DNA from 2 places in the Halomonas sp. DP8Y7-1 genome. Region 1 is predicted to be linked to the other one. Evidence: predicted binding sites of a transcription regulator. Region 1 holds the regulator's gene; the other holds the start of a gene.
The links. Region 1 encodes FNR, which switches genes on or off when oxygen is low (the NO sensors DNR and NnrR bind a similar motif). Its sites were predicted from a motif close to TTGATNTANATCAA; they were not measured.
Positions count from the first base shown of each region.

Region 2: the regulator FNR is predicted to act here: its motif matches at 1,521-1,534, upstream of ccoM (cytochrome c oxidase subunit CcoM).

Region 1 is NZ_JAHVIN010000003.1:353,251-356,657, forward strand. It holds gene KUV41_RS03435 (sulfite exporter TauE/SafE family protein) at 9-695, shown strand; gene fnr (fumarate/nitrate reduction transcriptional regulator Fnr) at 854-1,594, shown strand; gene ttcA (tRNA 2-thiocytidine(32) synthetase TtcA) at 1,876-2,799, opposite strand; gene KUV41_RS03450 (hypothetical protein) at 3,014-3,253, opposite strand; gene KUV41_RS03455 (3'-5' exonuclease) at 3,342-3,407, opposite strand, start outside.
Region 2 is NZ_JAHVIN010000012.1:264,366-267,772, reverse strand. It holds gene KUV41_RS15500 (proline--tRNA ligase) at 1-1,118, shown strand, start outside; gene ccoM (cytochrome c oxidase subunit CcoM) at 1,345-1,458, opposite strand; gene KUV41_RS15495 (peptidylprolyl isomerase) at 1,654-2,160, opposite strand; gene rfaH (transcription/translation regulatory transformer protein RfaH) at 2,186-2,728, opposite strand; gene KUV41_RS15485 (AmpG family muropeptide MFS transporter) at 2,935-3,407, shown strand, end outside.

The DNA.
Region 1 (3,407 bases):
CAGAACGCATGAACCCAGTAGGTCTAGACCTGCCGCCCGCGATGGCGGCTTTTGTCTTCGGGCTGCTTGGCGGAGCACATTGCATCGGCATGTGCGGCGGTATAATGAGCGCCCTGACCTTTGCCATTCCCCCGAGCATGCGCCACCCTGTTCGTGTAGGAATTTTACTACTTGGCTACAACTCGGGACGTCTGTTCAGCTACTGCCTGGCAGGCGCTATGGTCGCAAGCCTAGGCTCTGTGGTGGCGCTGGCACCGGGCATGCGGGACCTGCTGCAGGTGGTTGCCAGCCTGATGCTGATCACGATGGCGCTTTACATTGCCAACCTGTGGAAAGGGCTACGCTGGCTGGAGGCATTGGGCCAGCGCCTGTGGAGGTATCTGGAGCCAGCAGGACGTCGCCTGTTGCCGGTGGTCAAGCTACCTCAGGCGGTTGCACTCGGGGCCATCTGGGGCTGGCTGCCCTGTGGCCTGGTGTACTCCATGCTGGCATGGAGCATGGCCATCGCAGACCCTGCCCGTGGAGCACTACTCATGCTCTGCTTTGGCCTGGGGACGCTGCCGGCACTGGTGACAACAGGGATTGCTGCGCGTCAGCTGCAGAGTTTGCTGGCACACCCTGCCACACGATTTATGGCAGCGGGCATGATTGTCGGTTTAGCTGTATGGAATATCCTACAAGTTGTAGGAAATTGACGACCATCATATCGCCGCCAGATTATTGAGGCAAAAGAGGTATATGCACCTTTGGCCTAATATCTGTGTGTAGAATAGCGACAATAGCATGCAGCAAGGGTAAGCCAGTTTCCTACATGCCCTGCTCATCATGAACCCCAGACCCACAGGAGCTGCGAATGAGTCCATCGGCCCAAGATCGACGGCGCCCCATGCTACATGAGACTCGTTGCGAGTCCTGCAGCTTGAGCTCCCTGTGCCTTCCGTTGTCGCTGGAGACCGCTGACCTCGAGCGCTTCGATTCCATTATCCGCCGTCATCCTCCGATCAAGAAGGGCACTCGCCTGGTCGAGCAGGGAGATCGCTTCACGAGCGTCTTCGCGGTTCGCTCCGGTAGCCTCAAGCAGATCACCACGGAGGGTAGTGGCGAAGCGCAGCTGACCAACTTCTTCTTGCCCAGTGAACTGGTCGGCCTGGATGGCATAGACGACGGCAGATATCCCGGCAGCGTGGTGGCACTCGAGACCACGACCGTATGTGAGATTCCCTTCGATCGCCTTGACGCCCTGACCCAGACGCTGCCGGAACTACGCGCGCAACTGTTCCGCACCCTCAGCAAGGAGCTGCGCGAGGATCGCCGCATGATGCAGCTGCTGTCGCGCAAGACCGCTGACCAACGACTGGCCTGCTTCTTCCTCGGTCTGTCGGACCGTTTCCGACGCCGCGGCTACTCGCCGTTCAGCTTCCGCCTGTCCATGTCCCGGGCAGATATCGGCAACCACCTGGGACTTGCCGTCGAAACGGTCAGCCGCATTCTGGGACGCTTTCAACAGCAGGACCTGGTGGCCGTCTCTGGACGGGAGGTCAATATCCTGGACCTCGCCTCACTGTCGAACCTGGCGGACACCGATGCCAGCTGATCCGCGGCGCTGACAGGGCCTGCGGCCGACAGCGACCGATAGACGTCGTGCCACGCCACGAGCCCAGCCCCCCCCTTAGGTAGGGCGACGATATACCGGCTCCATCAACAAAAGAGGCCGCATCCCAGGATGCGGCCTCTTGCTATCTTATCGGGACGAGCGTTCAGACATTGAAGAGGGCCACTGCGTGATGTGGCCCTAGCTCGCTTCGCGCTTCAGCAGTGCCTTTTCAGCAAGGCATGTTCAGCAGAGGCTCTTCAGCAGGGCGTGTTCAGGCGAGCTTAGTCGGCGTCAACGATATCAATACGCCGAGCCTGGCGATGCGCCTGCACGGCCTCCAGACCTTCAAAGTCGAACAGCTCGCGGTCTGCCAGCTGCGAGGGTGCCACGTTGGTCACTGCCTTGAACATGCTCTCCAGGCGCCCTGGGTGCTTGGCTTCCCACTCTGCCAGCATTTCCTTCACCACCTGGCGCTGCAGGTTGGGCTGCGAGCCGCAGAGATTGCAGGGAATGATCGGAAAAGCCATGGCATCGCTGTAGGCCTGGATGTCCGCCTCGCGGCAGTACGCCAGCGGCCGGATGACAATGTTCTTGCCATCATCGGACAGCAGCTTGGGCGGCATGGCCTTGAGACTTCCTCCGAAGAACATGTTGAGGAACAGCGTCTCGAGAATATCCTCGCGGTGGTGTCCCAGGGCAATCTTGGTCGCACCGATCTCTTCCGCAAAACCGTACAGCGACCCTCGGCGCAGTCGCGAGCACAGCGCGCAGGTGGTCTTGCCCTCGGGGGTCTTTTCCTTCACCACCGAGTAGGTGTCACGCTCGAGGATGTGGTAGTCCACGCCAATGCTGTCCAGGTAGTCCGGTAGCACGTGCTCGGGAAAGCCGGGCTGCTTCTGGTCGAGGTTGACCGCCACCAGGGAGAAGTTCACCGGCGCATTGCGCTGCAGGCTGCGGAGAATCTCGAGCATGGTGTAGCTGTCCTTGCCGCCGGACAGGCATACCATGACCTTGTCGCCTTCCTGAATCATGCCGTAATCGATGATGGCGTTGCCGGTCTGACGCCGCAGACGCTTCTGCAGCTTGTTGAACTCGCGCTTGGCCTTGGCCTGGGCGCGCTCGTCGTCAGCTGCCGGGGACGCGGCATCACGACGGTCGAGGACACGGGGATCAAACAGGGAGGCGGAAGCGGGCTGAGCAGACATGGGCAGGGCACATCACGGCTGAAAATGAAGACCCGCTAGTCTATCACTCACGTCCGCCACAGGCGAAGAAGTCAGCAACCACTCACCCCTGCGATTAAGCTGGTTCACAACCGCGTGTCCTGGGCCAAGGTGCTTTTGACTAGCCGCCCTGTGACTAGCCGCCCTGTGAAGAGACGACCTGTGAAGAGACGACCTGTGACAAGACGACCTGTGGCTAGACGACTTGTAGTGCCAGCAGATAGCGCGCCACCACACCAAGCAACAGCAGCAAGATGCCGAAGCGTTGCCAGGCGTGCTCACTCACCGTCAGCGTCAGACGCTTCTCCCAGAACTTGACCATCCCCCACAGGTCACGGGTGCGGCGATAGTACTGGCAGTAAGCCACCATCACAGCCAACAGGCCAAGCGATAGCAAGGTCGGCTCAAGCAACATCATCAGACCATGAAGGCTCATGCAAAGATCTCCCCATTACGGTGACTGTTACGGCACCTGACACGCTGCTCGTCCCAGGTCACGCATCGTGACAGCGGCGTGGATGGCATCATCGGGACGACTCGGCCAGCGCGTCGGCGTCCAGCCGCAAATGCATCAGTGCCGTAGTCACGGC
Region 2 (3,407 bases), on a different contig from region 1:
TCGGTGGCACCGGCTCCCACGAGTTCCATGTACTGGCCGACTCCGGCGAAGACGACATCGTGTTCTCCACCGAGTCCAGCTACGCCGCCAACATGGAGAAGGCTGAAGCGCTGCCGGCGCCGCTGGGCAGTGACGCCAGCCGTGCAGCGCCCAGCGAGGAGCTGCGCCTGGTCGACACCCCCAACGCCAAGACCATCGCCACCCTGGTGGAACAGCATGGCCTTGCCATCGAAAAGACCATCAAGACACTGATGGTCAAGGGCAGCGAAGGCGGTCTGGTGGCGCTGCTGGTGCGCGGCGACCACGAGCTCAACGAGGTCAAGGCCGAGCATCTGGAGCAGGTGGCCACCCCGCTGACCATGGCAAGCGAAGAAGAGATCCGTGCTGCAGTTGGCGCAGGGCCTGGCTCACTGGGACCGGTGGGACTCGACATGCCGATCGTGATCGACCGCAGCGTCGCGCTGATGAGCGACTTCGGCGCCGGTGCCAACGTCGACGGCAAGCACTACTTCGGCATCAACTGGGAGCGTGATGTGGCGCTGCCCCAGGTGGCCGACATCCGCAATGTGGTCGAAGGCGACCCCTCGCCGGACGGCAAGGGGGTACTGTCGATCAAGCGCGGTATCGAGGTCGGTCACGTGTTCCAGCTGGGCCGCAAGTACAGCGAAGCCATGAATGCCACCGTGCTCGGTGACGAAGGTCGTGCCATCCACCCGTGGATGGGCTGCTACGGCATTGGTGTGACCCGGGTGGTGGCTTCTGCCATCGAGCAGAACCACGACGACAACGGCATCATCTGGCCCGATGCGATCGCCCCCTTCCATGTGGCCATTGTGCCGATGAACGCACACAAGTCCCAGCGCGTGCGCGAAACGGCCGATCGCCTGCATGACGAGCTCACCGCGGCAGGCTTCGACGTGCTGCTGGATGATCGTGATCTGCGTCCCGGCGTGCGCTTTGCCGACCAGGAGCTGATGGGCCTTCCCCATCGCCTGGTCGTGGGAGACCGTAGCCTGGACAAGGGCGAGCTTGAGTACAAGGGGCGCCGCGACAGTGACGCCACCATGGTGCCCGCCGACGCCATCGTCGACTTCCTCAAGCAGCGTATCGCCCTGTAACAGGGCCCTCAACGGTCCCGGGCGCTGAGGCGTCCGGGCCGTTGGTGCAGGTCTGACCTGGCGGCGACGCGACAGCCGCAGGGCTGCTCATGCCGTGCTGTGAATCCTGCAGATAAAAAAACCGGCCCCGAAGGGCCGGTTGAAAAAGGGGGATGACTCCCCCTCCCCTGACGCTGGTCAATGGCTGGGTTCTGTGCACATGAGACCCAACCTGTCTACGCGGAACCTATCGCTTGCGACGATGACTGTCGCGAATGACAAAGGCGATCCAGCCCGCCATGAAGACCACAGAAAGGGCGACAGCCCCCAGACCGAAGATCACTGCATCATCGAGATACATGGCCCTGCCCTCCCCTTGCTGTGTTGATGGTTCAAGCTTAGCCGCCCTCCTGATGAATTGTGCTGACCTGAGTCAAGGGTCCCTGTGCGACATTCGCCCGCCGCCATATCAGCCGTCGTCCATTCACGCGAAAGCCGCCCAAGGGCGGCTTTTTCTGGCGGTCGCGGACAGCGCAAGCGGTGGTCAGCCAGCGGCCTACAGCACCTTGCGATCTTCCACCGATGAGGCTTCGGTACCCGCGGGCAGTGGGTGCCCCTTCGCCAGTTCCGCGCGGGTCGCGTCGCGTACCTCCAGCACCTCGACCTGATAGCGCAGGGTCTGCCCCGCCAGTGGGTGATTGGTGTCGATCACCACCGTGGTGTCCTTCACCTCGACCACGGTGACGATCTGGGGACCGGCATCGCCGGGGGTCTGAAAACACATCCCAGGGCGCAATTCCGCCGCGGGGAACGCCTGACGCCCCACCTCACGGACCAGGGACTCATCCCTGCGTCCGTATGCTTCGTCAGGGGCCAGGGTGACATCGACACGAGAACCCGGCTCGGTCGCTTCGAGCGCTCGCTCGAGCCCCGCCATCAGGTTGTCGTGGCCGTGAAGGTATTCCAGTGGCTCGCCTCGCTGACGCGAGTCGTCGAGCACCTCACCGTGGCTATTACTGAGCACATAATGGAGCTGGGCCACTTTCTGAGGGGCAATCTTCATGATGCGTTCCTTTCGGAGATAAGTCTCAGTCCTGACGCTTCAAGGCGGCGACAGGCATTTCAAGGCGCTGTTGGCGATGCAGCATGTTGAGCAGCACGATGGCGCGCTCCTCTCCCTTGTGGCTATCGAACACTGCCTTCAGGTCCTTGAACGGACCGTCGGTGATTTCGACGCTCTCGCCGGCGCGGAAATACAGCTGCCCCGGGCCTTCGTCCTTCTCTTGCCCGTGCCGACGCAACAGCTCGACCAGCTCGTCGCTGACCGGTACCGGCATCGACAGGCCGAAGGTGACGATCTTCAGCACCCCCCGGGTCGAGCGAATGGGGCGCCAGTTGCTTTCGACCTGGTCGAGGCGAAGAAACAGGTAGTAAGGAAATAGTGGCTCTTCGACCCAGGTCAGCTTGTTGCGGCGCTTCTTCTGCACTTCAAGCACCGGATGGAAGAGTTCGTAGCCCTGATTGGCCAGATGCTGAGCGGCGCGAAAGGACTCTCCACCCTTGCACTGGATTACGTACCAGCGCGGCGTGGAATCGCCACCAGTGACCGTCTCGTTGATGCTGTGACTCATGTAACTCCTTCCGGGCACCCACCAGGCGGACAAGGATATGACCTGGGGGCCTGTCTTGGTCTCAGTTTCCGGCTCGCCACCGACGCGGCTTGTCGCGCGCCGCTGGTATCGTCCCTGCGGCTTTGCAACAATTCGCCGAGCAGCGCCGGGATACTGAGCGCATTTTACCATTCGGATCGCCGACCATCATGCAAGGAGGCTTTCACATGCCCACCCCTTCGGCCATGCGCCGCTGGATCGAGGCCCTTGGCGTCTATCTGCGGCCGCCTGTACTGGCCATGCTGTTTCTGGGCTTCTCTGCCGGCCTTCCGTTCCTGCTGGTGTTTTCCACCCTGACGACTTGGCTGCGCACCTCTGGCGTCGAGGTGGCAGCCATCGGCTTCTTCTCATGGATAGGACTGCTGTATTCGATAAAGTTCTTCTGGGCGCCTGTGGTCGACGCCTTTCGGTTGCCTCTGCTGACACGCTGGCTGGGCCAGCGACGCAGCTGGATGCTGGCCGGCCAGACGCTGATGATGGCCGGACTGGTGGGCCTATCAACGCTTGATCCTGCACAGCAACTTGGCAGCGTGGCGCTATTCGCCCTGATGGTCGCCTTCGGTTCCGCCACCCAGGACATCGCCATCGACGCCTTTCGCATCGAGTCAGCGGAAGACGATGTGCAGGCAGCTATGGCCTC